Regions from separate parts of the Streptomyces sp. SID5464 genome, predicted to be linked through region 3. Evidence: riboswitches for the same ligand, from Rfam matches in the RefSeq annotation. Region 3 holds a riboswitch; each other region holds the start of a gene.

What was found. Region 3 has a riboswitch for cyclic di-AMP ahead of GTY47_RS08670 (transglycosylase family protein). Riboswitches for the same ligand answer to the same signal wherever they lie in the genome.
Positions count from the first base shown of each region.
Region 1: linked by a shared signal. The riboswitch ahead of GTY47_RS06900 (C40 family peptidase) and the one ahead of GTY47_RS08670 (transglycosylase family protein) in region 3 are both predicted to bind cyclic di-AMP.
Region 2: linked by a shared signal. The riboswitch ahead of GTY47_RS09685 (M23 family metallopeptidase) and the one ahead of GTY47_RS08670 (transglycosylase family protein) in region 3 are both predicted to bind cyclic di-AMP.
Region 4: linked by a shared signal. The riboswitch ahead of GTY47_RS35855 (LysM peptidoglycan-binding domain-containing protein) and the one ahead of GTY47_RS08670 (transglycosylase family protein) in region 3 are both predicted to bind cyclic di-AMP.

Region 1 covers NZ_WWIQ01000007.1:55,884-63,206, reverse strand. The annotation lists gene GTY47_RS06925 (ATP-binding protein) at 1-635, shown strand, start outside; gene GTY47_RS06920 (response regulator transcription factor) at 632-1,375, shown strand; gene GTY47_RS06915 (C40 family peptidase) at 1,392-2,462, opposite strand; gene GTY47_RS06910 (hypothetical protein) at 2,887-3,240, shown strand; gene GTY47_RS06905 (membrane protein) at 3,218-4,231, opposite strand; gene GTY47_RS06900 (C40 family peptidase) at 4,309-5,478, opposite strand; cyclic di-AMP (ydaO/yuaA leader) riboswitch at 5,487-5,660, opposite strand; gene pcrA (DNA helicase PcrA) at 5,951-7,323, shown strand, end outside.
Region 2 covers NZ_WWIQ01000009.1:293,641-300,963, forward strand. The annotation lists gene GTY47_RS09670 (DNA topoisomerase IV subunit A) at 1-677, opposite strand, end outside; gene GTY47_RS09675 (pitrilysin family protein) at 1,073-2,470, shown strand; gene GTY47_RS09680 (pitrilysin family protein) at 2,467-3,855, shown strand; cyclic di-AMP (ydaO/yuaA leader) riboswitch at 4,048-4,211, shown strand; gene GTY47_RS09685 (M23 family metallopeptidase) at 4,225-5,010, shown strand; gene GTY47_RS09690 (GntR family transcriptional regulator) at 5,198-5,893, shown strand; gene GTY47_RS09695 (HPr family phosphocarrier protein) at 6,033-6,314, opposite strand; gene GTY47_RS09705 (bifunctional GNAT family N-acetyltransferase/acetate--CoA ligase family protein) at 6,493-7,323, shown strand, end outside.
Region 3 covers NZ_WWIQ01000009.1:53,332-60,654, reverse strand. The annotation lists gene GTY47_RS08695 (NAD(P)/FAD-dependent oxidoreductase) at 1-90, opposite strand, end outside; gene GTY47_RS08690 (Ppx/GppA phosphatase family protein) at 512-1,453, opposite strand; gene GTY47_RS08685 (DUF501 domain-containing protein) at 1,450-1,980, opposite strand; gene GTY47_RS08680 (septum formation initiator family protein) at 2,032-2,508, opposite strand; gene eno (phosphopyruvate hydratase) at 2,624-3,904, opposite strand; gene GTY47_RS08670 (transglycosylase family protein) at 4,167-4,847, opposite strand; cyclic di-AMP (ydaO/yuaA leader) riboswitch at 4,852-5,032, opposite strand; gene GTY47_RS08665 (transglycosylase family protein) at 5,261-6,286, opposite strand; gene GTY47_RS08660 (cytochrome P450) at 6,434-7,323, opposite strand, start outside.
Region 4 covers NZ_WWIQ01000074.1:21,158-28,480, forward strand. The annotation lists gene GTY47_RS35845 (outer membrane lipoprotein carrier protein LolA) at 1-1,146, opposite strand, end outside; gene GTY47_RS35850 (polyprenyl synthetase family protein) at 1,378-2,388, opposite strand; cyclic di-AMP (ydaO/yuaA leader) riboswitch at 2,891-3,065, shown strand; gene GTY47_RS35855 (LysM peptidoglycan-binding domain-containing protein) at 3,071-3,838, shown strand; gene GTY47_RS35860 (Cof-type HAD-IIB family hydrolase) at 3,802-4,650, opposite strand; gene GTY47_RS35865 (GNAT family N-acetyltransferase) at 4,837-5,907, shown strand; gene GTY47_RS35870 (glycosyltransferase) at 5,945-7,252, shown strand.

The sequences.
Region 1 (7,323 bases), on a different contig from region 3:
ATCTCGTGCGCATGACGCAGGACCTCTCCGAGGAGCGCCTGATGCGCATCCGTGCCCAGGAGCGCGCGGAGGTCGCCGCGCATGTGCACGACTCGGTGCTGCACACCCTCACCCTGATCCAGCGCAACGCGGAGAACGCGAACGAGGTGCGCCGCCTCGCCCGGGCCCAGGAGCGTGACCTGCGCACCTGGCTGTACAAGCCCGAGGGCACCGGCAAGGACGAGGCCGACGAACCCACCACCCTCGCCGACGCCGTGCGGCGCAACGCGGCCGAGGTGGAGGACAAGCACGGCGTGCCCATCGAGGTCGTGGTCGTCGGCGACTGCCCGCTCGACGAGAGAATCGGCGCACAGATGCAGGCCGCGCGCGAAGCAATGGTGAACGCCGCCAAGTACGGTGGCGAGGGCGGAGCCGTACAGGTCTTCGCCGAGGTCGAGGGGAAGACGGTCTTCGTGTCCGTCCGGGACCGCGGCCCCGGCTTCGACCTCGACTCGATACCCGCCGACCGGATGGGTGTCAGAGAATCGATCATCGGCCGCATGGAGCGCAACGGCGGTACGGCGCGGCTGCGCGCGGTGCCGGACGGCGGCACGGAGGTCGAGCTGGAGATGGAGAGGGCGGAGAAGACGTCATGAGCGACCCGACCGAGGCGAACGGTACGGCGGGATCGGCGGAGGCGGCCGGGCCCGCGGAGTCGGACGGCGGTACCGGCGGTCGCCGTGTGCGCGTGGTCCTCGTCGACGACCACCGCATGTTCCGTACGGGGGTCCAGGCCGAGATCGGGCAGACCGAGCAGACCGGTGTCGAGGTCGTCGGCGAGGCCGCGGACGTCGACCAGGCGGTCACGGTCATCACCGCGACCCGGCCCGAGGTGGTCCTCCTCGACGTGCACCTGCCCGGTGGCGGCGGTGTCGAAGTGCTCCGCCGCTGCGCCGCGTTGATGGGCGACGCCGAGCAGCCCGTCCGTTTCCTCGCGCTCTCCGTGTCGGACGCCGCTGAGGACGTGATCGGCGTGATCCGCGGCGGTGCCCGCGGGTACGTCACCAAGACGATCACCGGCACGGACCTCGTGGACTCCATCTTCCGTGTCCAGGAGGGCGACGCGGTCTTCTCCCCGCGGCTGGCCGGGTTCGTCCTCGACGCCTTCGCCTCCACGGACGCGCCGCCGGTCGACGAGGACCTGGACCGTCTTACCCAGCGCGAGCGCGAGGTGCTGCGGCTCATCGCCCGGGGATACGCGTACAAGGAGATCGCCAAGCAGCTGTTCATCTCCGTGAAGACGGTCGAGTCGCATGTCTCGGCGGTCCTCCGCAAGCTCCAGCTCTCCAACCGGCACGAGCTGACGCGCTGGGCGACGGCTCGCCGGTTGGTCTGACCCGGCACCGCCCCGGTCAGACCACCCGGGTGGCGCCCGTGAACGGCATCTCGTCGAGCGGGGCGACCCGGACCGGGGCGGAGGGGTTCGGGGCGTGGATCATCCGGCCGTTGCCGACATAGATGCCGACGTGACTGATGCCGGCGTAGAAGAACACCAGGTCCCCGGGGAGCAGTTCGGAGCGGGCGACGCGGCGGCCCGCGTCGATCTGGGAGTACGTCGTGCGGGGCAGGGAGACGCCCGCGGAGCGGTACGCGGCCTGGATGAGGCCCGAGCAGTCGAAGGCGTTCGGGCCGGTCGCGCCCCAGACGTAGGGGCTGCCGAGCTTCTGGTAGGCGTAGGACACGGCGGCGGCCGCGCGGGAGTTGGGCGCCTGCGCGCTGCTGCCGGCTCCGGGGGCGGTCAGGCTGTCACGCGCACCCGTGGAGGAGCGTGAGGCACGGTCCGTGCCCCTCGTGTCGCCGATGAGGGCACGTTCCTGCGCGGTCAGCCGGGACAGCAGCTGACGCGCGGTGCCCAGCTTGCCGGTGATCGTCTTCTTGTGCCGTCTCAGCTCCGTCTGCCGCGATCTCAGGGAGGTCAGCTCGATGTGGGCGGCCCCGCGCAGCTGCTCGATCTCCCGGAGCTGCCGGCGTACGCGCGAGACATCGGCCCGCTGCCGGTTGCCGGCCCGCTCGACGAACTCGGCGTTGTCGAGGTACCGGTCGGGGTCGTCGGACAGGACGAGCTGGAGCGCGGGGTCCAGGCCGCCCCCGCGGTACTGGGCGGCGGCGACCGAACCCAGTGCCTCACGGGCGGAGTTGAGCCGTTCCTCCTTGCGTGCCGCCTGGTCCTGGAGGTTTTTCAGCCGCTTTCCGGCCGCCTCGGCCTTCTCCTTCGCGCCGTTGTACTTCTCGGTGGCGACCTCCGCCTCCTGGTACAGCTCGTCCACCTTGGCCTTGACCTGGCCGGGGGTGAGCTCGGGTTCGGCGTGTCCGGTGCCGTCGAGGCCCGTCGCGGTCGCCGCGCCCGCGAGGGCGATCGTGGCGGCCGTACGGGCCTTGTTGCCGCTCGCGGAGCGCTGGCGGGGCTTGCGGTGCGCTGCCACCTGGGGGGCCACGTCCTTTCCTGCGACCGCCGACGGGTGCGTACGGCCGCCAGGGGGAGCGGACGGGCGGCCTGCGCGTCCGGCGGCGGCCCGCACAGGGGAAGCGGACCGCCGCCGGACCTTTTCGGCGGTGGTGTCCGACTGCCGCCCCTGGCCCGGGCGGCGGTGGGGAGCCGGGCACCTGGTGGAGGACGCTAAACCTCGCCGCGGCGGCCCGGTGGCGGGTGCGCGGAAGTGTCCCGAGAGGACCGGTGGTGACCGTATGCGACCGTGATCCCATCTCGCCGCCGTCGAATTAACTCAGCGTGATGACCGATGCGCCGAATCATGGGCGCGAGGCGGCGGGCGGGTGCTATGGGCGCATATGTGCATCCGAAGGGCCGGTGTCGGGCGGCTGTGGAGCCCCTGATTAGGCTCCGGCCTCATGGACGTACTCATCCACCTCTTCGTCGGCCTCCACATCATCGGCATCGCATCCCTGCTGGGCGGTTTCCTCACCCAGATGAAGGCGATGGGCGAGGGCACCGCCCGCTACACCCCCGCGATGCTGCACGGCGCGCTGACGATGCTGGTCACCGGTGTGATCCTGGTCGGCCTCAACCAGGCCGACGACCAGTCCGTGAACAACATCAAGATCGGCGTCAAACTGGCCCTGCTGATCGTGATCCTCGGCCTCGTCTACGTGAAACGGGACGACGAGAAGGTGGACAAGGGCCTGTTCGGCCTGGTCGGGGCGCTGACCACCGCGAACGTCTTCATCGCCGTGCTCTGGACCTGACCCGGCCGGGCACGACGCGGGCCCGGGCCGAGGCGGCCGTCCAGGCGGTACCCCCGAGCCACGCGGCCACCGCGACCCACAGCAGTACCTCTCCCAGGCCGTCGAGCCAGGAGACGTCGAGGGCGGCGGCGACGGCCAGTGCCGCCGCCGCCGTCTTGGCCCAGGTGAACACGGTCGCCCAGCGGCGGATGTCGGTGCGGGGCCGGGGCCGCAGGAGCTCGGCGGCGAGCAGGACGGCGCAGCAGGCCAGTGTGAGCACGAGCAGCACGACGGTCACATGGCGCAGGATGCCGCGGTCGTCGACGTTCCACAGGTACAGGTGCGCGCTGTCGGCGCTGATCAGCCGTGCCCCGGCCAGCGCCGAGATGGCGAGCGCCCCGCCCGCGAGCCAGTGGTCGCCGCGCCCCTCGGCCACCTGCCGCACGTCGAAACGGGCCAGGGCGAGGACGTACAGCACGAGCCCCAGCCAGAACAGCACCAGCGCCGCGTGGGCGAGCCAGGCCGCCGACTCGGCAGCGGCGAGCGTGGCGCCGAGCACGGCGAGCCCCTGCGTGGCCGTGCAGCGCGCGAACACCGTCCCCGGTCTGCGCCGCTCCCCGTCCTGCGCGGGGATGGCCAGCGGCACGGGCCAGAGCAGCACGGCAAGCACCAGCAGGGCCGCGGCCGTAGCCTGCGAGCCGGCCGCCGAGAAGCCCGCGCCCAGGACGGCCGTCGCCGCCACGGTGATGAGAGCGGCCGTCGCCATGGTGTCCACGAGGCCCGGCACCCGCGCGTACGCCCGCCCTCTCGTGCCGGCCGGCAGCAGCCGCAGGGTGAAGTCCGCGGCGAGCACCAGCCAGGCGGCGCAGGCCAGGCCGAGGGCGACACGGGAGAGGACGGCGTACCCCGCCAGATCGATACCGACCGACAGGGTGCCGGTCGCCAGCACGGCAGCGCCGGCGGACGGCGCACGCTGCGCCCACCAGTCGGTGGAGGGGGAGGGGCCCGGCATGGGCCCGATGCTAGGAGGCGCCGCGCGCGATATGAGCGGGGCACGCGCGCGGGCGCCTCAAAAACGCGCGAGCGCCCTCAGGCCGGCCGCACCACGCTGTGGATGGCCGACTCGCCGTCGTAGTAGATCGACTCCTCGCGCACGTAGGTGCCGGGCTTCGGGGCGTGGATCATCATGCCGTTGCCGATGTAGATGCCGACGTGGGTGACGTCGTCGTAGAAGAAGACCAGGTCACCGGGCTGGGCGTCGGTCAGAGAGACCGTGGTGCCGGCGTTGACCTGGTCGTAGGTCGTGCGCGGCAGGGTGACGCCCGCGGCCTTCCAGGCGGCCTGGGTGAGGCCGGAGCAGTCGTAGGAGCCGGGGCCGACGGCGCCCCAGACGTACGGCTTGCCGATCTGGGCGCGGGCGAAGGCGAGCGCCTTCTCGGCCTTGGTGGCGTACGAGGAGTCGGCGGGGGCCGTCGAGGAGGACGAGCCGGAGCCCGCCGACGCGGAACCGCTGTCCTGCTGCTGGGCGGCCTCCTCCTGCGCCTTCTGCTGCGCGGCCTGCTGCCGGGCCAGCTCGTCGGCCTTGCGGGCGGCCTCCTGCTGCTTCTCCCTCTCGATCGCCGCGAGCCGCGCCTTCTCCTCGGCGGTCAGCTTCGACAGCAGTTCGCGCGCGTCGGCGAGCTTCCGCTGGACGGTGGCCTTGGCCGTCTTCAGGTCGCCCTGCGTCTCGGTGAGCGTCTCGAGGCTCTCGGTGGCCTCCTGGCGCTTCTTCATCGTCTCGGACTGCTGCGTGACGTAGTCGTCGACCGCGACCTTCTGGCGGCCGGTCATCCGGTTCATCAGCTGGGTCTGGTCGAAGTAGTCCTGCGGGGTGTCCGCGAGCAGGAACGTCGCCGTGTCCGGGGCGGAGGCGCCGGTGCGGTACTGGGCGGCGGCGAAGGAACCGAGTTCCTCCCGTGCCTCGTTGAGCTTCTGGGTGCGCTTGGCGACGTCGTCGAGGAGGGTGTCGACGCGCTTGCGCTGCTTGGTGGTCTTCTCCTTGGCCGAGTTGTACTTGTCGGTCGCCGACTCGGCCTGGCGGTACAGGTCGTCGACCTTCTTCTCGACTTCCTCGAGACTCGGCTTGTCGTCGGCCTCGGGGGCGGCGTTGGCCGACTGGGACAGCAGGGCCACGGAGGTGAGGGCCGCCGTTGCGAGGGCGGGGGTCCGTATGCCTGCGACGCGCGTACCAGCGGGACGCGACTTGCGGTGCGACGCCAAGGGAGGCGACTCCTTCCATGCTCCGCCTACCGGGTTAGCTGTCGGGTTCGGGCGGGTACATCGGAAGGGTTGCCCTACGGCCATCTCCGCGAAGGGAGTCGGGCCGATTCACCCCGGAGTTCTCGGTTGGGTCCCCGGCTCCGGCTGCCGCTGCGGCACACCGGACTCGGCGGAGGCCGCGCGGCCCGGCGACGTTCGCCGGTGGGGGTCGTGCGGCCTGCCCGCACGGTAGCCAACTCGTGTGGCCCTTGTGAAGGTTGATGGGTGATATGCCCGATACATTTTCGTGACCTTGTCCCGGAGCGTCGCCGAGCGTGATCGGTCGAGGGGGGTTGGTCACGAGTCGTCCATAATCATGACGGTCATAGCAGGCTGTGATCATGCGGGGATGCACGGTGACGAGGGGGGCGTTCGGGCGATGTTCTCAGGGCGGCGGCGGGCTGTCAGTGGGGCGCCCTAGACTCGGAGAGCGATGAGCAGCCTCTTTGACGACAGCTTCCTGGCGGACCTCCAGGCCCAGCGGGGCCCCGCGGACGAGCCCCCGCCGCCACCCGAGGACGATCACGTGCCGGAGCCGGTTCCGGACGATCTGTTCGGCGGGAAGTTCGACGTGCCCCCGGACAGGGACGCGTACTACCGCGACGGCGCCCCGCGCCCGGTGGTGGACACCGCCGCCCTCCTGGAGGGGCTGAACGACAACCAGCGCGCCGCCGTCGTGCACTCAGGTTCCCCGCTGCTCATCGTGGCCGGCGCCGGCTCCGGCAAGACCCGCGTGCTCACGCACCGCATCGCCCACCTGCTCGCCGAGCGGGGCGTGCACCCGGGCCAGATCCTCGCGATCACCTTCACCAACAAGGCCGCGGGCGAGATGAAGGAGCGCGTCGAGCAGCTCGTCGGCCCGCGGGCGAACGCGATGTGGGTGATGACCTTCCACAGCGCGTGTGTGCGCATCCTGCGGCGCGAGAGCAAGAAGCTCGGCTTCACGTCCTCCTTCTCGATCTACGACGCCGCCGACTCCAAGCGGCTGATGGCCCTGGTCTGCCGCGACCTGGACCTCGACCCCAAGCGCTTCCCGCCCAAGTCCTTCAGCGCCAAGATCAGCAACCTGAAGAACGAGCTGATCGACGAGGAGGACTTCGCAGCCCAGGCCTCCGACGGCTTCGAGAAGACCCTCGCCCAGGCCTACGCGATGTACCAGTCACGGCTGCGCGAGGCGAACGCCCTCGACTTCGACGACCTGATCATGACGACGGTCAACCTGCTGCGCGCCTTCCCCGACGTCGCCGAGCACTACCGCCGCCGCTTCCGGCACGTCCTGGTGGACGAGTACCAGGACACCAACCACGCGCAGTACGCCCTGGTCCGCGAGCTGGTCGGCACCTCCGAGCACCCTGTCGACGTGCCGCCCGAGGCCGAGATCCCGCCCGCCGAGCTGTGCGTCGTGGGTGACGCCGACCAGTCGATCTACGCCTTCCGCGGCGCGACGATCCGCAACATCCTCCAGTTCGAGGAGGACTACCCGGACGCGACGACGATCCTCCTGGAGCAGAACTACCGCTCCACCCAGACGATCCTCAGCGCGGCCAACGCGGTCATCGAGCGCAACGAGTCCCGGCGTCCCAAGAACCTCTGGACCAACGCGGGCACGGGCGCGCAGATCACCGGCTACGTCGCCGACACCGAGCACGACGAGGCGCAGTTCGTCGCCGACGAGATAGACCGGCTCACGGACGCCGGCGAGGCGAAGGCCGGCGACGTCGCCGTGTTCTACCGCACCAACGCCCAGTCCCGTGTCTTCGAAGAGGTCTTCATCCGCGTCGGCCTGCCCTACAAGGTCGTCGGCGG
Region 2 (7,323 bases), 240 kb from region 3:
CCCGGGACGTGCTTCATCAGGGCGTCGAGATCGGCGTTCGGGTACCTGATCAGGTGGCGGGCTGCGGCGATCACCTCGCGCAGGTTGTGCGGCGGCATGTTCGTGGCCATACCGACCGCGATGCCCGAGGCGCCGTTGACCAGGAGGTTCGGGAAGGCGGCAGGCAGCGCCACCGGCTCCTGCTCCTGGCCGTCGTAGTTCGGGTTGAAGTCGACGGTGTCCTCGTCGATCGACTCCGTCATCAGGCTCGTCGCCTCGGCCATCCGGCACTCGGTGTACCGCATGGCCGCCGGCGGGTCGTCGTTGCCCAGCGAGCCGAAGTTGCCGTGGCCGTCGACCAGGGGGACGCGCATCGAGAAGGGCTGGGCCATGCGCACGAGGGCGTCGTAGATCGACGAGTCGCCGTGCGGGTGCAGCTTGCCCATCACCTCGCCGACGACGCGGGCGCACTTGACGTACCCGCGCTCGGGGCGCAGGCCCATCTCGTTCATCTGGTAGACGATGCGGCGGTGCACCGGCTTGAGGCCGTCGCGCGCGTCGGGCAGGGCGCGGGAGTAGATGACCGAGTACGCGTACTCGAGGAAGGAGCCCTGCATCTCGTCGACGACGTCGATGTCGAGGATTCTCTCCTCGTACGAGTCGTCGGGCGGCGGGGTCTTCGTGCTGCGGCGGGCCATCGCTGCCGGCTCCTTGCTGAAGCGTTGAACGAGATCTGACGCCGACCATTGTGGACCGCCGCACTGACAACCGGGACCAGGACCCGGTCCACGGCCTCACCGGCAGGGGTTCGGCCCCGTCCCGCGGGTGCCGCTCGCCGGGCCGGTGCGGCGGACGGGGACGCTGTCGGGGGACTGCCGCGGGCCGGCCGGTCCGAGGTCTTTCGCCGGTCGTTCGCCGGCCCCGGGCCAGGCGCGCCGTCACCACCGCACACCGCCTGCGGACGCTTCCCGCTCTCGCTCTCCGCGTACGCCCCCCGGGAACTTCACCAGGGCCCCGCACGCTTGCATACAGTGGCAGGACTCGCCAGGAAAACCGCGGTTCGAGCGACCGCGCCGCGATCGAAGGGACGTACATGCCCATGGGTCACACGGCCACAGCCCAGGCAGGCTCCGGGGGCCTGACAGCGACCGAGCACCGCCTGGCCAACGGCCTGCGCGTGGTGCTCTCCGAGGACCACCTGACCCCGGTCGCGGCGGTGTGCCTCTGGTACGACGTCGGCTCGCGCCACGAAGTCAAGGGGCGTACCGGCCTGGCTCACCTTTTCGAGCACCTGATGTTCCAGGGTTCCGCCCAGGTGAAGGGCAACGGCCACTTCGAGCTCGTCCAGGGCGCGGGCGGCTCGCTGAACGGCACCACCAGCTTCGAGCGGACCAACTACTTCGAGACGATGCCCGCCCACCAGCTGGAGCTCGCCCTCTGGCTGGAGGCCGACCGCATGGGCTCCCTGCTGGCCGCCCTCGACGACGAGTCGATGGAGAACCAGCGGGACGTCGTCAAGAACGAGCGCCGCCAGCGCTACGACAACGTCCCCTACGGCACCGCCTTCGAGAAGCTGACCGCCCTCGCCTACCCGGAGGGCCACCCCTACCACCACACCCCGATCGGTTCGATGGCCGACCTGGACGCGGCCACCCTGGAGGACGCGCGCGCGTTCTTCCGCACCTACTACGCGCCGAACAACGCCGTGCTCTCCGTCGTCGGCGACATCGACCCGGAGCAGACCCTGGCCTGGGTGGAGAAGTACTTCGGCTCCATTCCCGGCCACGACGGCAAGCCCGCGCCCCGGGACGGCACGCTGCCGGAGATCATCGGCGAGCAGCTGCGCGAGGTCGTCGAGGAGGAGGTCCCGGCGCGCGCCCTGATGGCCGCCTACCGACTGCCGCACGACGGCACGCGCGCGTGCGACGCGGCCGACCTGGCCCTGACCGTCCTCGGCGGCGGCGAGTCCTCCCGCCTGTACAACCGTCTGGTGCGGCGGGACCGTACGGCCGTGGCGGCCGGCTTCGGCCTGCTGCGGCTCGCCGGGGCGCCCTCCCTGGGGTGGCTGGACGTGAAGACGTCCGGTGACGTGGAGGTCCCGGTCATCGAGTCGGCCATCGACGAGGAGCTCGCCCGGTTCGCCGATGAGGGCCCCACGGCCGAGGAGATGGAGCGCGCCCAGGCCCAGTTGGAGCGCGAGTGGCTGGACCGGCTGGGCACGGTCGCCGGCCGCGCCGACGAACTGTGCCGGTACGCCGTCCTGTTCGGCGACCCGCAGCTCGCCCTGACCGCCGTGCAGCGCGTGCTGGAGGTGACGGCCGAGGAGGTCCAGGAGGTCGCCAAGGCCCGCCTGCGGCCCGACAACCGCGCGGTGCTCGTCTACGAGCCCGTCGCCGACGAGGCGGGCGACGCGGAGACCGCCGAGGACGCCGACACCACCGAGGACACCGCAGCCGCGGCCCTGAACGAGAACGAGGAGGCGGCCAAGTGACCGAGCTCGCCACGATGGACTTCCACCCCCAGCCGCAGGCGGGCGAGGCCAAGCCGTGGGCCTTCCCGGCCCCCGAGCGCGGCACGCTCGGCAACGGCCTGACGGTCCTGCGCTGCCACCGCCCCGGCCAGCAGGTCGTCGCCGTGGAGGTGCTGCTGCACGCGCCCCTGGACGCCGAACCGGCCGGCCTCGACGGCGTGGCCACGATCATGGCCCGGGCCTTCTCCGAGGGCACCGACAAGCACTCCGCCGAGGACTTCGCCGCCGAGTTGGAGCGCGCGGGCGCCACCCTCGACGCGCACGCCGACCACCCCGGCGTCCGGCTCAGTCTGGAGGTGCCGGCCTCCCGGCTCGCCAAGGGGCTCGGCCTGATCGCCGACGCCCTCAGGGCGCCCGCGTTCGCGGACAGCGAGGTCGAGCGGCTGGTCCGCAACCGCCTCGACGAGATTCCGCACGAGCTGGCCAACCCCGCCCGCCGTGCCGCCAAGGAACTCTCCAAGGAGCTGTTCCCGGCGGACTCGCGCATGTCGCGGCCCCGCCAGGGCACCGAGGAGACGGTCGCCGCGATCGACTCCGCGGCCGTACGCGCCTTCTACGAGCGGCACGTCAGGCCCGCCACGGCCACCGCCGTGGTCGTCGGCGACCTCACCGGCATCGACCTCGACGCCCTGCTCGGCGACACGCTGGGCGCCTGGACGGGCTCGGCGGCCGAGCCGCGCCCGGTGCCGCCGGTGACCGCCGACGACACGGGCCGGGTCGTCATCGTGGACCGCCCCGGCGCCGTCCAGACGCAGCTGCTGATCGGCCGGATCGGCCCGGACCGGCACGACCGCGTGTGGCCCGCGCAGGTGCTCGGCACGTACTGCCTCGGCGGCACCCTCACCTCCCGCCTGGACCGCGTCCTGCGCGAGGAGAAGGGCTACACCTACGGGGTGCGGGCGTTCGGCCAGGTCCTCAGGTCCGCCCCGGACGGGACCGGTGCCGCGATGCTCGCCATCAGCGGCTCCGTGGACACTCCCAACACCGGCCCCGCCCTCCAGGACCTCTGGACGGTGCTGCGCACCCTCGCCGCCGAGGGGCTGACCGACGCCGAGCGGGACGTCGCCGTGCAGAACCTGGTCGGCGTGGCGCCGCTGAAGTACGAGACGGCGGCGGCCGTCGCGAGCACGCTGGCCGACCAGGTCGAGCAGCATCTGCCCGACGACTACCAGGCCACCCTGTACCGGCAGCTCGCCGCGACCGGCACCGTGGAGGCCACCGCGGCGGCCGTCAGCGCCTTCCCGGTGGACCGTCTGGTGACCGTGCTCGTCGGTGACGCGGCGCAGATCAAGGGCCCGGTCGAGGCCCTGGGCATCGGCGAAGTCTCCGTCGTGGCAGCCGAGTAGCGGCCCGCGCGCGCAGGGGCCCTGGTTGTCTTCCAAGGCACCAGGGCCCCTTTATGCCCGAATTGATATGGAGGTTGCCTGTCTGCCCTGTGGGATGCGCTACAAAAGCCGGGATCCGTTTGGGAATTGAAAGTGGCCCCGCTTAGCGTCGTCCGGGCTGTTCGTCAGGCAGTGCGCCGCACCCGCGGCACCGGACAGTCATCGCCGAGTCCCCGTACGGCGCGAGCCAGGGGAGCCGGGGACCCACCGCAGTCCCTGGGGTGAATCGGACGCCCGAGCGAGCCGCGAGGGGGTCCGTAGGAGACCTTCCTGCTCCGAACCCGTCAGCTAACCCGGTAGGCGAGAAGGAAGGAAAGGACCAGGCACTCCATGGCGTTCACCCGCGCCACCGGGAAGCATCGTCGTCCCAGCCGGATGCAGCGCGGCACGGCCCGCGCGGCGGGCGTCGCGGCCCTCGCCACCACCGGTGTCATCGGCACCGTGGCCGCCCCGGCCTTCGCCGCAGAGCCCGCCGTCGAGCAGACCGGCCTCACCCCCGTCGTCACCATGGGCGACACCGTGGCCCAGCAGATCGACGCCCAGGCCGCCGCCCAGAAGCAGGCCGCCGAGGAGGCCGCCGCCAAGAAGAAGGCCGAGGAGGCCGCCCGCGAGCGGGCCGCCGAGGCGGCCAAGGAGGCCAAGGAGGCGGCCGAGAAGGCGCGCGAGGCCAAGGAGCGCGCCGCCCGCGAGGCCGAGCGCAAGCGCCTCAACACTTTCGTGCCCCCGATCTCCGGCTCGTACGTCTCCACCGGCTACCGGGCCAGCAGCGGGCTGTGGTCCTCCGGCAGCCACACCGGCGTCGACTTCCACGCCGCCAGCGGCACTCCCGTCCACGCGGTCGGCATGGGCACGGTCGTCGAGGCCGGCTGGGGCGGCTCCTACGGCAACCAGATCGTGATCAAGATGAACGACGGCACGTACACCCAGTACGGCCACCTGTCGTCCATCAGCGTCTCGGTGGGCCAGCGGGTCACCCCCGGCCAGCAGATCGGCCTGTCCGGCGCGACCGGCAACGTCACCGGACCGCACCTGCACTTCGAGGCCCGTACCAGCCCCGAGTACGGCTCCGACATCGACCCCGTCGCCTACCTCCGCTCGCACGGTGTGAACGTCTGACGGCGTACCACTCCGCTTCCCGAGGCCCCGGCTCCCCGAGCCGGGGCTTTCGGCGTTTGTGACGCCCGGCTGTCCAAAAAATATCCATGGATTCCGGTCCCCCGTCGGAAATTCCGGCTCATTGCAATAGAGTCACGGAACACGCGTCACTCGTCGACGTTTCACGGGGATTAAACGGAGGTCGGTCATGCGTATTCCCGCGCACTCGGTGTGCACGGCCATCCGGGACGACATCGTCGCGGGTGTCTACGAGCGCGGCAGCCGGCTGACCGAGGAACTCCTCGCCCGCCGCTACGGCGTCTCGCGCGTCCCCGTCCGGGAAGCCCTGCGCACCCTGGAGGCCGAGGGTTTCGTGGTGACCCGGCGGCACGCGGGCGCGTGCGTCGCCGAACCCACCGAGCAGGAGGCCGCCGACCTGCTGGAGATGCGGCTGCTGCTGGAGCCGCTCGGCGCGGCCCGCGCCGCCCAGCGCCGCACCGAGGCCCATCTGAAGGTCCTGCGCGGGCTGGTCCGGCTCGGCCAGGAGCGCGCCCGCCGGGGCAACAGCGACGACCTGCGCTCCCTGGGCGGCTGGTTCCACGAGACGCTCGCGCAGGCCTCCGGCAGCCCCGCGCTGACCTCGATGCTCACCCAGCTCCGCCACAAGATCGCCTGGATGTACACCGTCGAGGCGCCGGCCGGGCCGGTGGAGTCCTGGACCGAGCACGGCGCGATCGTGGACGCGGTGGCGCGCGGGGACAGCGAGCGCGCGCGGGCGGTCACGGCGCTGCACACCGAGCGCGCGACGGCCGCGCACCGGTTGCGTTTCGGTTCCGCCGGGGAGCGGGCCGAGCGTGTGAGGAACTCGCAACATCCCGTAAACACGGCGAGCCTGCGGCATTAACACGGGAGCCGTATACAAAGAGCAGGAAATTCGCGGGGGATTATTTCTGCTGCCCGTCAACGGGAATTCCACGTCCCGCGAACCGGAATGGCGAAGGGCTCGCCCGATGAATTCGGGCGAGCCCTTCGGAGATGCGCACTCAGACGGTCTCGGGCAGTTCCTCGAGGCCCTCGGAGACCAGCTTCGCCAGCCGGTCCAGGGCGGCGTCCGCACCCTCGGCGTCGGAGGCGAGGACGATCTCCTCGCCGCCCTGGGCGCCGAGGCCGAGGACGGCCAGCATGGAGGCCGCGTTGACGGGGTTGCCGTCTGCCTTGGCGATCGTCACCGGGACGCCTGCGGCCGTGGCGGCTCGGACGAAGATGGAGGCGGGGCGGGCGTGGAGGCCCTCGGCCCAGCCGACGTTGACGCGGCGCTCAGCCATGTGTTGCTGCCCTTCAGTTTTCAGGGTTGTCTAGACCAGTTTCCCATACCGTGAAGCTGCGCCGGAGCGGTCCTGACGTACCGCCCCGGGGTGCCGTCGGATCGCGGCCTCGACCCGACTGACGCCCTCCACAGACTGCCTCGCGCCGCTGTCGGACGCTAGCCGTACTCTGGGGCCCATGCAGACCTCGCCGGACCGGCACGAGTATCCCGCCCACTGGGAAGCCGACGTGGTGCTGCGCGACGGTGGCACCGCGCGCATCCGGCCCATCACCGTTGATGACGCCGAGCGCCTGGTCAGCTTCTACGAGCAGGTCTCCGACGAGTCGAAGTACTACCGCTTCTTCGCGCCGTACCCTCGCCTGTCCGCCAAGGACGTCCACCGCTTCACGCACCACGACTTTGTGGACCGGGTGGGACTCGCGGCCACAGTCGGCGGCGAGTTCATCGCCACCGTACGCTACGACCGGATCGGCGCGGACGGAACGCCCGCGTCCGCACCGGCCGACGAGGCCGAGGTCGCCTTCCTGGTGCAGGACGCCCACCAGGGCCGGGGCGTCGCCTCCGCTCTCCTCGAGCACATCGCCGCCGTCGCCCGCGAACGCGGCATCCGCCGCTTCGCCGCCGAGGTGCTGCCCGCCAACAACAAGATGATCAAGGTGTTCACGGACGCCGGGTACACCCAGAAGCGCAGCTTCGAGGACGGCGTCGTCCGTCTGGAGTTCGACCTCGAACCCACCGACCGCTCCCTCGCCGTCCAGTACGCGCGCGAGCACCGTGCCGAGGCCCGGTCCGTGCAGCGACTGCTCGCGCCCGGCTCGGTCGCCGTCATCGGAGCCGGGCGCGCCCCGGGCGGCGTGGGCCGCAGCGTCCTCGGCAACATCCGCGACGCCGGGTACACCGGCCGCCTCTACGCTGTGAACAGGGCACTGCCCGAGGGACAGAAGGAACTCGACGGGGTCCCCGCCCACCGCTCGGTGCAGGACATCGACGGCCCGGTCGACCTCGCC
Region 3 (7,323 bases):
ACGCATCTTCTTGAGGATGCGCCGAGCTGCGTACAGGCCTACGTACCCACCGCCTACTACGAGGATCCTGGGACGCTCCGTGGTGCTCATGCCATCGAGTATCCACCCGCTTCAGGGGGGTGGCTCGTGCGCCCCTTCACAAGCTCGGGTGGGGGGTGTGTTATCCTCCGCGGCCCGCGTGATCCATGTCATGGTGACAACCGGGCTCCTTTGTGCACCCCTGACCGTTGTCAATGCCGCGTGAGCTGCCTCTCTGCACCCGAGGAGCCTCCGTGAGGCCCTCCCGGGGTGCCGCTTCGAGCACCTCGGTGGACACCTCCATACCATGCTTCTGAACATGTTCAAAGGCCTGTTCAGCCCCCGGACGGGTCAACGGGGCCCCTCCGATCGCCCGGGAGGGCCGAATTCCTTGTGAAGAACTTCACGAACTTTTCCGGCGGGCTGTCGCCGGGGGGTCGCCCGAACCCCCCGGGACGCGCTCATTCGTGATCCATGCCTGCTCAGAAGCGGGCTACGCGACCGACCACGCGATGCCGTCGAGGATGTCGTGCTCGCTGACCACGACCTCCTCCGCGCCGATCCGCTCCATGATCGACAGCAGTACGAGGGCCCCCGCCCCGATCACGTCGACCCGGCCCGGGTGCATGGAGGGCACCGCCGCGCGCTCGGCGTGCGTGGAGCGCAGCAGCCACTCGGTGATCTCGCGGACCCGGTCGTGGGAGACACGGGAGTGGTGGATGGCGGCCGAGTCGTACTCGGGCAGCTCCTGGGCGATCGCCGACACGGTCGTCACGGACCCGGCCAGGCCGACCAGCGTGCGGGCCTCACGCAGCGGGACCGTCTCCTCGGCCAGGTCGAGGGCGGCCTCGATGTCCGCCCGCATGGCCGCGATCTGCTGCTCCGTGGGCGGGTCGCTCACCACCCCGTCCCGGACCAGGTGCCGCTCGGTCATGCGGACACAGCCGATGTCCACCGAGCGGGCCGCGCGCACCTGGTCGTCGCCGACGACGAACTCGGTCGAGCCGCCGCCGATGTCCACGACGAGGTAGGGCTTGGGCAGGTGGTCGCGCCCGGCGAGCTCCTTGGTGGCGCCGGTGAAGGAGAACTCGGCCTCCTGGTCCCCGGAGATCACCTCGGGCTCGACGCCCAGGATGTCCAGCACGCCGCGCACGAACTCGTCCCGGTTCTCGGCGTCCCGGGAGGCGGAGGTGGCCACGAACCGCAGCCGCTCCGCCCCGTGCTCCTTGATGATCCCGGCGTACTCGCGGCAGGCCGCGAAGGTCCGCTGGAGCGCCTCGGGGGCGAGCCGGCCGGTGCGGTCGACGCCCTGCCCGAGCCGGACGATCGTCATACGGCGGTCCAGGTCGGTCAGCTCGCCGGTCCCGGGGTCGGCGTCGGCGACCAGGAGCCGGATGGAGTTCGTACCGCAGTCCACAGCGGCGACACGGGTCACTGGGCGTCCTCCTCGGCGGTCGTCACGCAGGCGCCCTTGCGCCACCACTCGGGCAGCATGGCGAGGGCCTCGTCGCCCAGCGGGTTCACTCCCGGCCCCGCGGCCAGCGAGTGCGCCACCAGCACGTGCAGGCACTTCACCCGGTCCGGCATGCCGCCCGCGCTCGGGAAGTCCTTCAGCTCCTCGATCTCGTCACGGCGCCTGATGTAGTCCTCGTGGGCCGCCCGGTACGCCGCCGCAAGCTCCGGGTCCGAGGCCAGCCGCTCGGTCATCTCCTTCATCACGCCGTTCGCCTCCAGCGTGCCGATGGCCGAGTTCGCCTTCGGGCACGTCAGGTAGTACAGCGTGGGGAAGGGCGTGCCGTCGGGCAGCCGGGGGGCCGTCTCGACGACGTCGGGCTGCCCGCACGGGCACCGGTGCGCGATCGCGCGCAGGCCGCGCGGGGGCCGGCCGAGCTGCTGCTTGAAGGCCTCGACGTCCGCGTCGGTGGGCTCGGTGCGCGGGGTGGTCGGCGGGGGCGTTTCCATGACTGTGTTCAGGCTGTCTTTCTGGGTTCAGGTCACTGGCTGGGGTCCGGGTCACCGGTCGGAGGCGTCGGCCTTGTCGACCCCGTCCCAGACGTTCGAGTACCAGGGGCGGTCGGCCGCCCCGAGGTCGGCGTGCGACTGCTCCGCCGCGTGCGGGTCGACGACGATGAACCCCGTCTCCCCCGGCATGACGTAGTGCAACCGCTGCCGGATCTGCTGCTCCGCGTACGCGTCGTCCTGCCAGCGCGCCTTCTGGTCGCGCAGCCGTTCGACGCGCTGCCGGGCCTGCTGCTGTTCACGCTGGAGGTCGTCGATCTCGGCGCGCTGCGAGACGTACTCCCGCATGGGGTAGGCCAGAGCCACGATCAGCGAGCACATCACCAGGGCGAGCAGCGCGGCCCGGCCGGTCAGCCGGGAGCGGCGGGCCTGGCGCTTGGTCTGGGAGCGGTAGACCCGGGCCGCGGTCTGCTCACCGAGCAACCGGATCCTGGTCGCGGTGGAGAACCGGTCCCGGTCCTTCACGGCCATGTCTGTCCGCCTCCCGCTCCGCCGTCATACGCGCGTACGTCCCCGGACACGGTACGGGACCGAGTACGGGGACGTACGTACGACGCTGCCTCTTACGGGTCGGGCCTTTCGGCGATCAGCCCTTGAAGCGCGGGAAGGCGCTGCGGCCGGCGTACACCGCCGCGTCGTCGAGGATCTCCTCGATGCGCAGCAGCTGGTTGTACTTGGCGACGCGCTCGGAGCGGGCCGGGGCGCCGGTCTTGATCTGGCCGCAGTTGGTGGCGACGGCCAGGTCGGCGATGGTGACGTCCTCGGTCTCGCCGGAGCGGTGGGACATCATGCACTTGAAGCCGTTGCGCTGGGCCAGCTCGACGGCGTCCAGGGTCTCGGTGAGCGAACCGATCTGGTTGACCTTGACCAGGAGCGCGTTGGCCGCGCCCTCCTCGATGCCGCGGGCCAGGCGCTCGGGGTTGGTGACGAACAGGTCGTCGCCGACGAGCTGGACCTTGTCACCGAGCTTGTCGGTGATGGTCTTCCAGCCCTCCCAGTCGTCCTCGAACAGCGGGTCCTCGATGGAGACGAGCGGGTACGCGTCGACGAGCTCCGCGTAGTACTCGGTCATCTCGGCCGCCGAGCGCTCCTTGCCCTCGAAGGTGTAGACGCCGTCCTTGTAGAACTCGGACGCGGCGACGTCGAGGGCGAGGGCGATCTGCTCGCCGGGGGTGTAGCCGGCCTCGTTGATCGCCTCGAGGATGAGGTCGAGGGCCTCGCGGTTGGAGCCGAGGTTCGGGGCGAAGCCGCCCTCGTCGCCGAGGCCGGTGGCCAGGCCCTTGGACTTCAGGACCTTCTTCAGCGTGTGGTAGACCTCGGCGCCCCAGCGCAGGGCCTCGGAGAAGGACTCCGCGCCGATCGGGGCGATCATGAACTCCTGGATGTCCACGTTGGAGTCGGCGTGCGAGCCGCCGTTCAGGATGTTCATCATCGGCACCGGCAGCAGGTGCGCGTTCGGGCCGCCCAGGTAGCGGAACAGCGGCAGGTCGCTGGCCTCGGAGGCGGCGTGGGCGACGGCGAGCGAGACGCCGAGGATGGCGTTGGCGCCGAGGGAGCCCTTGTTGTCGGTGGCGTCCAGGTCGAACATCGCCTGGTCGATCAGGCGCTGCTCGGTGGCGTCGTAGCCGACCAGCTCCGGGCCGATCTGCTCGATGACCGCGAGGACGGCCTTCTCCACACCCTTGCCGAGGTAGCGGTTCGAGTCGCCGTCGCGCAGCTCGATGGCCTCGAAGGCGCCCGTGGAGGCGCCGGACGGGACGGCGGCACGACCGGTGCTGCCGTCGTCGAGGCCGACCTCGACCTCGACCGTGGGGTTGCCTCGGGAGTCCAGGATTTCCCGGGCTACGACGACGTCGATGGACGGCACGAGCATCTCCTTCTTCATGTGACGCGGGTACGCGGGCCGCGTGGACCCGGCGAGGCGCGGGCCGCGGTGGCTCGCGACATGAGCCTAACCGGCTCCGGGCGATCGGCCACCGGGTCGCCCACCCCATGGACAGAACCGAGAGTAAATTGTTTCCGAACGGAACAAAGCCGGATCGCAAAGACCGGCAGAAAAAACCCCGCCCCGGTGCGTACGGGGGACGACGCACCGGGGCGGGGGCCCGTGGGGACCGGGGGGCCGCCGCTTACTTCAGGTGCAGCTGCTGGCCCGGGTAGATCAGGTTGGCGTCCGTGATGATGTCCTTGTTCAGCTCGAACAGCTTCTCCCAGCCGCCCTTGACCTTGTGCTCGGTCGCGATCGAGCTGAGGGTGTCGCCCTTGACGACCTTGTACTCGCCGTCACCCTTCTTGACCTTCTTGCCGGTCGGGGTGGTGACGGTCTTCTGGCTCTTCTGGGTCTGCGCCGGGCGCTCCTCGGAGCGGGAGGCCGGCTGCTGCTCGGTCTGGCGGGTCTCCGTGGAACCGCTGCTCTGCGCGGAGCCGCCGCTGTAGCCGGCGCTCGACAGACCCTTGCCGCAGACCGGCCAGGCACCCTTGCCCTGGCTCGCGAGGACCTTCTCGGCGATCTCGATCTGCTGCTCCTTGGTGGCCTGGTCGGCGGTGGAGGCGTACTTGGTGCCGCCGTAGCCGGACCAGGTGGAGGCGGAGAACTGCAGACCGCCGTAGTAGCCGTTGCCGGTGTTGATGGACCAGTTGCCGCCGGACTCGCACTGGGCGACGGCGTCCCACTCGGAGGCGGTGGCGGCGGAGGCGTTGCCGGCCGCCATCAGCGGGGCGGCGACGGCGGCACCGGTGACACCGGCGATGGCGATGACCCGAGAGGCCTTGGACGGACGGCGGTGCGTGCCCTTGCCGGAAAACAGCATGGAGAGATCCCCTCACCGACGCCTGCGAGGTGAGCTGTCGGGTTCGGGCCGGTTGAGTTGCCCGGCCGCGTCCCTCCCGGGACACGGCTTCACCCCAAGCCGGAGCCCTGCCGTCGAGTTGCCTCAACCGCCGGGCCCGGCACTTACCTTGGGTCCCCCGCTCCTGCCTACGGCGCTTGACGCGACGACTGTTCCCGTGCGGCCGCTGGCAGGATTCGGCGTTGCGGCAGCCGGGGCTCGCGGTGGCGAGCGGTCATGACCGTAGACACGCGATCCGCGGAATTTCAAAGACGATCAGGGCTTCTGAGATCTATCTCTCACCGCGCTTATAAGGGACATTCGGCGCGAACGGTGACGTGAACTCGCACGGTTTCGGGGTGACTTCCGCCGCCGTTTCCGGACTGCCCCACCGGCTACTCGTCGTCCGCTTCGACCCTTACCGTGAGCTTCTGACCGGGGCGGATGAGGTTCGGGTCGGCGCCGACGGCCGTCTCGTTCCCGGCGTAGAGCGCGTGCCACCCGCCGCTGAGGTCAAGGGAGTTCGCGATGGACCAGAGGCTGTCGCCGGGGCGGACGGTGTAGGAGCCGTCCGTCGCCTCCCGAGAGGCCTCGCCGCCGCGCGAGGCGTGCCGTCCGGCGGCTCCGGACGTACGGCCGTCCTCGGCCCCGGTGTCCTCGTCGGCGCTGGGGCCGCGGTGGCGGCCGGAGGCGCTGTCGGTTCCGGTTCCGGAGAGCGCCGAAGAGCCGTCGCCCTGCCGGGACTTGTCGGGTTCGTCACTCTCGGCGGCGGTCGACGGGGAGCTGCCGGACTCCTGGTCCTGCGACTGGTCCCGCGTCGAGGAATCGGCAGAATCGGATGACTTGTCGGACTTGGCGGTGTCACCCTCCGAGGTCGACTGCCCGTCAGGGGACGACGATGGGGACGGAGACGACGAAGAGGGCGAAGAAGACGAAGAGGATGACCCGGACGACTCGGATGACTCGGAGGAGTCGAGCAGTCCGGGTGAGTCCGTCGGAGCGGACGAGTCGGAGGAGCTGGACGAGTCGGACGTGCCCGAGTCCTTGTCCTGCTGGAGGCCGGAGAGCAGCCCGCAGGTGCGCCACGCACCGACCCCCTGGTCGGCGAGGATTCTCTCGGCCACGGCTATCTGCTGGGAGCGGCTGGCCAGGTCGGCGCTCGGGGCGTAGTCGAGACCGCCGTGGTTCTCCCAGTCCTCCTGGGACAACGCGAGGCCGCCGAAGTATCCGTTGCCGCTGTTCTGGCTCCAGGCGCCGCCGGTCTCGCAGTCCGCGACCCGGTCCCAGGTCGTGCCGTCGGCCGCGCTGGCGCCGGAGGCTCCGAGGAGCGGGATCGCGATGGCGGAGCCGGTCACCCCGGCCGCGACGAGGAGAGCCGGAGCCTGGCGGGGGCGACGGTGCCGACCGTTCCCGGAGAGCATACGGAGACCTTTCGCGAGACAGCAGTGACCGGCGCGGCGCAGGACCCCCCGGGCCGCGCTGATGATGGGTGAACGTATCGGCAGACGATCACTTGTCACAAGTTCATGCCGCGCAGATCACGTGAAGATCACAGGTCTGACGGCGTGTCACCTTCGGGCCGGTGAGAACTCCACCGGCAGGGTGCGCAGCCCGCGCATGATGAGGCCGCCGCGCCATCTCAGCTCGGCCGGGTCCGCCGCGAGCCGCAGGTCCGGGAGTCGGGTGAGGAGCGCGGCGAGCGCGGTCTGGCCCTCCAGTCGGGCGAGCGGGGCGCCGAGGCAGTAGTGGATGCCGTGGCCGTAGCCGAGGTGCTGGTTGTCGCGGCGGGCGAGGTCGAGCACGTCCGGATCCGCGAACCGCTCCGGATCCCGGTCGGCGGCGGCCAGGACGACGAGGACCGGGTCGCCGGTCGCGATGTGCTGCCCGCCGATGGTGAGCGGCTGCGTGGCGAACCGCCACGTGGCGAGTTCGACGGGGCCGTCGTAGCGCAGGAGCTCCTCGACGCCGGTCTCCAGGAGGCCGGTCTCCCCGGCGGCCAGGGACGCCTGGAGGCGCGCGCGCTGCTCGGGGTGGGTGAGCAGGGCGTAGGTGCCGTTGCCGATCAGGTTCACGGTCGTTTCGAACCCGGCGAACAGCAGGATGAAGGCCATGGCCGCCGCCTCGTTCTCGGTGAGGTGCTCACCGTGGTCGGAGGCGCGGATGAGACCGGAGATGAGGTCCTCGCCGGGGGCGGGCTCGGTGGGCAGCGCCTCGCGCTTGCGGTGGATGAGGTCGGCGAGGTAGCCGCGCATCTTCTTCACGGACCGCGCCACGCCGCCCCTGGGCCCGCCCTGGTGACGGATCATCATTCCCGCCCAGTCGCGGAAGTCGTCCTGGTCCTCGCGAGGGACGCCGAGCAGGTCGCAGATGGCGTAGATGGGGAGCGGGAAGGCGAACTCGTGGATGAGGTCGGCGGACCCCTTCTCCGCGAACCCGTCGATGAGCCCGTCGGTGAGCT
Region 4 (7,323 bases), on a different contig from region 3:
GGTGGAGAAGACCGTGCCGGAGCCGAACTTGCCGGCGACCTTGTCGCCGAGCGAGTTCACGAAGCCGCCGAGGTCGCCGCCGGCCTTGCCGGAGGGCACGCCGTGGCCGCCGGTGTCGAAGGTGGCTATGGAGCTCCAGCCCTCGCCGATGGTCTTCATGCCGTCGAGGCCCTTGCCGAGGTGCTCCTCGGCCCTGGGGGCGTGCTCGCGCGGCCCGCCCTTCTCGAAGCCCTTGCCGAAGTCCTTGTCGGAGCCCTTGCCGGCGTCCTTCTCCTCGGTGACCTTCGCGCCCTTGGGCGGGGTGAAGTCGAAGGTCGACGCGGCCGGCTTGCCGAAGGTGACCTGGGTGAAGCCCGCGTCGACGACGGCGGCGCCGCCGCTCGCCGGGGTCAGCGTGAACTTCAGCGGCATGCCGGTCTTCGCGTCCACGGCCACGGTGACCGCGCCGACCGTCGAGCCGGACTGCTTGGGCTTGATGACCAGCTTGTAGGCGTCCCGGCCGGCGACCTGGGCGGTGCCGTCCACGCTCACGGAGGTCGTGTCGTCGGTGGCCTTCAGGGCCTCCTCGGCGAAGTCCTTGGGCGTGGCCGGCGGCTGCTGGTCCTTCCCGCGCTCCGGGCTGTCGGAGGCGGTGCCGTGGTAGACCTCGTTCGACTTGCTGTCGTAGCCCCAGACGTCCTTGCCGTTGTGGATGATGCTGTACTCGGCGGCGTTCTCCAGCAGCGACAGCTTCTGCTTGTCCGGGCCGTCGGCCGCGACACGCAGGGTGTGCGTGCCGGAGGCCAGTTCCGTGAGCTTGGCCGTCGGATCGGCGGAGGAGCCGCCCCGGTCCCGGCTCGCGGCACCGGACATCAGGCTGCTCTCCAGCCCGCCGAGGTCCGGCAGGCCGAGGTCCGTGCTGATCTTCACGGTGCCGGACAGCTGCTGGACGTCCGACTTGGCGATCTTCTCGATGAGCTGCTGTGCGGTGATCTTCGGGAGGTCGGGGTCACCGGAGTCGGCGAGTGCGGGGACCAGCCCGATCGTCGCGGCCGCCACCCCCACCACCGTGACCGGGACGACGTACCGCGCGGCCTTGCGCCGCCCGGAGCGCTGCTCGTCGACCTCCCCGGCGGTCGTGCTGTCGTCGGATGCGTACGGTGCCATGTGTGCCCTACCTCCGTGATCGGCGGCGGCTGTCCGTGTCGTACACGCACTCGTCCCTGAGCCGCCATTCTCACCCGAACTGGTGAGGAGTGGTGTTTTCCGTGGTGACCATCTGACCAAATCGGCCAGGGAAATACGTCAGACCCCGGGCTCAACTCCACGTACTGCTGCGGTATGACACGAGAGCGCGGCTTCTCCCCCGACCCGTAGGGGTCGTACGGGAAGGACCGGCTAACCGGCCCGGTGCACCACCGCGTCGGACAGCTCCACCAGCGCCGTCTTCGCGGCGCACTCGGGCAGCGGGGCCAGCGCCGAGCGGGCGTCCTGGGCGTAGCGGACGGTGTCCCGCCGGGCCTGTTCCAGCGCGGGGTGGGCCCGCAGCAGGCGCAGGGCCTCGGCGTGCCGGTCGTCGTCGGTGAGGTCGGAGTCCAGCAGCTCGCACAGGGCGATGTCGTCCGCGAGCCCGAGCCGGGCCGCGCGCTCGCGCAGCCGCAGCACCGGCAGCGTGGGGATGCCCTCGCGCAGGTCGGTGCCGGGCGTCTTGCCGGACTCGTGGGAGTCGGAGGCGATGTCCAGGACGTCGTCCGCGAGCTGGAAGGCGACGCCGAGCCGCTCGCCGTACTGGGTCAGCACGTCCACGACCGTGTCGTCGGCGCCGGACATCATCGCGCCGAACCGGCACGACACCGCCACCAGCGAGCCGGTCTTGCCGCCCAGCACGTCCAGGTAGTGCTCGACCGGGTCGCGGCCGTCCTGCGGTCCGGCCGTCTCCAGGATCTGCCCGGTCACCAGCCGCTCGAACGCCTCGGCCTGCACCCGCACCGCCTCCGGGCCGAGGTCGGCCAGGATGTGCGAGGCGCGGGCGAAGAGGAAGTCGCCGGTGAGGACCGCGACGGAGTTGCCCCAGCGGGCGTTCGCACTCGCCACCCCGCGCCGCACGGCGGCCTCGTCCATCACGTCGTCGTGGTACAGCGTGGCGAGGTGGGTCAGCTCCACGACGACGGCCGACGGCACGATCCCGGGCGCGTACCGGTCGCCGAACTGGGCGGAGAGCATCACGAGCAGCGGACGGAACCGCTTGCCGCCGGCCCGGACCAGGTGCTGGGCGGCCTCCGTGATGAAGGGCACCTCACTCTTGGTGGCCTCGAGCAAGCCTTCCTCGACAGCCGCCAACCCGGCCTGGACATCGGCTTCCAGAGCCTGGTCCCGCACGCTCAGCCCGAACGGCCCGACGTCGGTCACGAGGGGTCTCCTGTCTGCTGGTGTCTGCCGGTGATTACGCGGTTTGTCGATAGGTCGCTGCCATCACTCGAGTCAGCGTATCCGGTCACGTTTCGATCACCACCAGCGCCCAGGGTTACAGGCCGGGTGGTATCCGATCACGACCGCTATGTTTTCGATCAGCTCATAAGAGCAGACATTTATCGACTTACCGGGAGGTAGCGAACTATGCACGATTTGCCGTAATGAGTAAGCGAATTCCCCTTGATGGAAATTGCCCCACGGACTCGTGATCAGTGAGTTCAATCACGTCTTCCCCCGCGACACCCCACTCCGACAGCGCCCCGTACCCCCTTCCGGTGAACGCGAGTTGAGCCTTGGCTTCCGCAAAGGATCAAGTACCTCATTCCCCCCTGACCAAGGTCAACCACCTCGATATGTGACTCCGGCGCTTGTTCCCGACATGTGCTCTCGCATACGTTCCGGGCCTGTCCGGCGGACGCCGAATCCTGCCGCCGCCCGGACTCCCCACAACCGACTCACTCACGCAGGGCAGGAGCGGGGGACCCAGGTAAGTCGCCGGTCCGCGCAGCGGAACGGCTCGGGGTGAAGCCGCGTACGGCACACAGCGCCGTAGGCGGCCGGGCACCTCCCGGCCCGAACCCGACAGCTCACCTCGCAGGCGCCGGAGAGGAACATCGCCATGCCCCGAGGCAAGCACCGTCGCCCCAGAACCAGCCAGATCACCCGTCGCGTCGTGGCCGCCGGCACCGGCGGAGCGGCACTCACCCTCCCGCTGCTCGGCGCGACGCACGCCAGCGCCGCCGAGCCGGCCCAGAGCGCAGAGTCCGTGTCGCAGGCGGCCCAGCCCGCCAAGTCCCTCACGTACACCGTCACCAAGGGCGACACGCTCTACCGCATAGCGGAAAAATACGACGTGTCGGGCGGCTGGAAGCAGCTCTACAAGGACAACCGCGCCGCCGTCGGCGACAACCCGAAGCTGATCCACCCGGGTCTGAAGCTGAAGGTGAAGACGGCCAAGGCGGACGCCGTGAAGAAGACGGCGACCAAGGCCTCCGCCCCCGCCAAGCCGGCCGCGAAGCCCGCCGGTGGCGTCGCCCAGGCCACCCAGGCCTCGGCGAAGACCTACGCCAACAACCTGGACGGCTGGATCCGCGAGGCGCTGGACATCATGGCGCAGAAGGGGATTCCGGGTTCGTACGACGGCATCTACCGCAACGTCATGCGGGAGTCGTCCGGCAACCCCCTGGCGATCAACAACTGGGACTCGAACGCCGCCGCCGGCACCCCGTCCAAGGGTCTCCTCCAGACCATCGACCCGACCTTCCAGGCCTACCACGTGGACGGCACGTCGTGGGACCCGTTCGACCCGGTCGCCAACATCACGGCGGCCTGCAACTACGCGGCGGCCCGCTACGGCTCGATCGACAACGTCAACGGCCCGTACTGAGCCGTCCCGCCCAGCAGTCGTTCGAGGACGACGGCGATGCCGTCGTCCTCGTTCGACAGGGTGATCTCGTCGGCCACGGCCTTGAGTTCGGGATGGGCGTTGGCCATGGCGACGCCGTGGGCGGCCCAGTCGAACATCGGGATGTCGTTGGGCATGTCCCCGAAGGCGACGGTGTCCGCCGGCCGCAGCCCCAGGTGCTCGGCGGCCAGCGCCAGGCCCGTCGCCTTGGTGATCCCGCACGGCTGGAGTTCGACCGTGCCGGGCCCCGACATGGTCACCGTCGCCAGTGAACCGACCACCGACCGGGCCGTCGCCGCCAACTCGTCGTCCGTCAGGTAGGGGTGGCGCAGCAGCACCTTGCTGATGGGCTCGCCCCACAGCTCGTCGCGCCGGTCGACCCGTACCGCCGGCAGGGTCGGGTGCGGCATGAGATAGCCCGGCTCGATGAGCGTGAGCCCGTCGACCCCGTCCTGGTCGACCGCGGCGTACACCTGCCCCACCTCGGCCTCGATCTTGCCGAGGGCGGTCTCCGCCAGCTCCCGGTCCAGGGTGATGGACCACAGCAGCCGGTCCGCGCCGGCGTCGTACACCTGCGCGCCCTGCCCGCACACCGCGAGCCCCGTGCAGCCGAGGTCGTCCAGGAGCGGCCGCACTCTCGGCGCCGGCCGGCCCGTCACCACGAGGTGCTGGGCACCGGCGTCCGCCACCCGCGCGAGCGCGGCGAGGGACCGGTCGGACAGGGTGTCGTCGCCGCGCAGCAGCGTCCCGTCCAGGTCGGTGGCGATGAGTGAATATGCGATGGGTGCGGCCATGATCAGAGAATACGGACAGCGCGCCCTTTCGTTTCATCGCGCGGCGGGCGCCGATTGCCCGGTTGAAGGCCTCTGCACCAGTTGGCAACAACATGGTCCGCTACCTACCGTCGAGGCCGTCTCGGGCGGTACCTTCCAAGTGTCCAGGGGGGACTTGATCGGGGGGTCGGGTTGAGCAGTGGACGTGTGCGTGTGGCTGGGCCCGGGGAACTCGGCGAGGGGGAGAAGGAGCGTTGGCGCGCGCTGCGCGCGGCGGCGGAGACACCGCGCAACCCCTTCATGGAACCGGAGTTCACCGAAGCCGTCGGCCTGGTGAGGCCCCAGGCGCGGGTCGCGGTGGTGTACGAGGGGCTGGAGCCGGCCGGCTTCCTGCCCCATGAGCGGGGCCCGTTGGGGCAGGGCCGGGCGATCGGGCTGGGCGTCTCGGACGCGCAGGGCGCGATCCTGCGGCCCGGCCTGCGTCTGGACACGGGCGAACTGCTGCGGGGCTGCTCGCTGTCCAGCTTCGCCTTCGACAACCTGGAGGCCGAGCAGCGGCTGTTCGTCCGGTACGCGGCCGAGGAGCACGCCACCTACGTCATCGACGTGGAGAAGGGCTACGAGACGTACGAGTCGGTGCTGCGCGCCCAGTCGCCGAAGTTCCTGAAGACCACCCTGGCCAAGGAGCGCAGGCTGGGCCGGCAGGTCGGCGAGCTGCGGTTCGTGTTCGACGAGCGCGAGCCGGCCGCGCTGCGCACGCTCATGGGATGGAAGTCGGCGCAGTACCGCAGGACGGGCCGCCGGGACCGGTTCGCCCAGGAGTGGATCACACGGCTCGTGGGGCGGCTGGCCGAGACCCGGGCGCCGGAGTGCAGCGGCACGCTGTCCGTGCTGTACGCCGGCCAGCGCCCGCTGGCCGCGCACTTCGGGCTGCGCTCGGCGTCGGTCCTGGCCTGCTGGTTCCCGGCCTACGACCCGGAGTGCGCGAAGTACTCGCCGGGTCTGGTGCTGCACCTGCGCATGGCCGAGGCGGCGGCCGCCGAGGGCATCGGCATGCTCGATCTGGGGCGGGGCGCGGCCGAGTACAAGGACGCGTTGAAGACGGGCGAACTGCCCGTGTACGAGGGTGCGGTGACGCGCCCGGGGGTGGGCGCGGCGCTGCACTGGCTGAGCCGCGAGCCGGCGCGCCGCGCACACAGCTTCGTCCGCGCCAGGCCCGGGCTCGCGGCGCTGGCCGCGCGGACCCTGAAGAGCGCGGCTCGGCTGCGCCGTACCTGACACAAGTCGTACCTGACGACAGGGGGGGGGAGGGCGCATGGCCCGTTCGGCACGTGCGCAGGAGGAGATACGGCGGTTCCTGGACATCGAGGCGGTCCAGGTCGCCGAGCTGGACCTGGACGGTGACGAGGCGGTGCTCAGACCGGGCCCGGGGAGCCCGCCGGTGACGTACGGCGAGGTGTTCGCACTGGTCAGGCGGGGCGGGCGGCCGGTGGGGACGCTGCTCGGGCGGGTGCCGGAGGGGGCGGACGCGAAGGCGGTGCTCGCGGCGCGGGCGCGGGCGGAGTGTGCGGACGCGGCGTCGCCGGGCCGGGCGTCGCAGTCCGGGGAGCCGCCGTACACGAGTGTCGTCGTCGCCACCCGGGAGCGTGCCGGGCAGTTGGCCCGGGCACTGGACTCGCTGCTGGCGCAGGACCATCCCCGGTTCGAGGTGGTCGTCGTGGACAACGCCCCGGTGACGAGCGAGACGCGGGAGCTGATCGAGCGGAAGTACGCCGAGCGCGTGCGGTACGTCTGCGAGCCGGTGCCCGGCCTCGCGGTCGCGCACAACACGGGGCTCACGGCCGCGCGGGGCGAGGTCGTCGCGTTCACCGACGACGACGTGGTCGCCGACCCGCGCTGGCTCACCGAGCTGACCGCGCCCTTCGCCGCCGACCCCGGACTCGGGTGCAGCACCGGGCTGATCCTGCCCGCGCGGCTGACCACCCCGGCCCAGGTGCTGCTGGAGAGCCACGGCGGCTTCGCGAAAGGCTTCACTCCAAGGACGTACGACCCGGCGCGTCCGCCGGGCGACGAGCCGCTGTTCCCGTTCACGGCGGGGCGGTTCGGCTCCGGTGCCAACATGGCCTTCCGGACGGCCGTCCTGCGTTCCGTCGGCGGTTTCGACCCGGCCACCGGTGCCGGCACGGCAGCCCGGGGCGGCGACGACCTCTACGGCTTCGTCCGCGTCCTCGCCCAGGGCCACCGGCTGCGCTACACCCCGTCCGCACTGGTGTGGCACCACCACCGGGAGACCTGGCGCGACTTGGAGACCCAGGCCTACGGGTACGGCGCCGGACTCACCGCCTACCTCACCGCGGTGCTCGTGAACCGCCCCGGGCTGCTGCCGGCGTTCCTCGCGAAACTGCCCCGGGGGCTCGCCCACGCCCGCGCGCTGACCGCCGTACGCGACACGGAGGGTGGCGGGGCGCCGGGCGACCACGACACGCGGACGCATCCGTGGCCGCGGCGGCTGTCGCGGTTGCAGCGCCGGGGGATGGTGTACGGGCCTGTCGGATATCTGCGAGCGCGGCGGGCGCTGCGCGCGAGGGTTCAGAGGGTTCAGAGGGTTCAGGGGGCGAGATGAGGACGTCGGCGCGTGCGCGTGGTGAGGGGCGGGGGGACGGCAGAGGCCGGGCGGAGCGGGGTGCGCGGGAC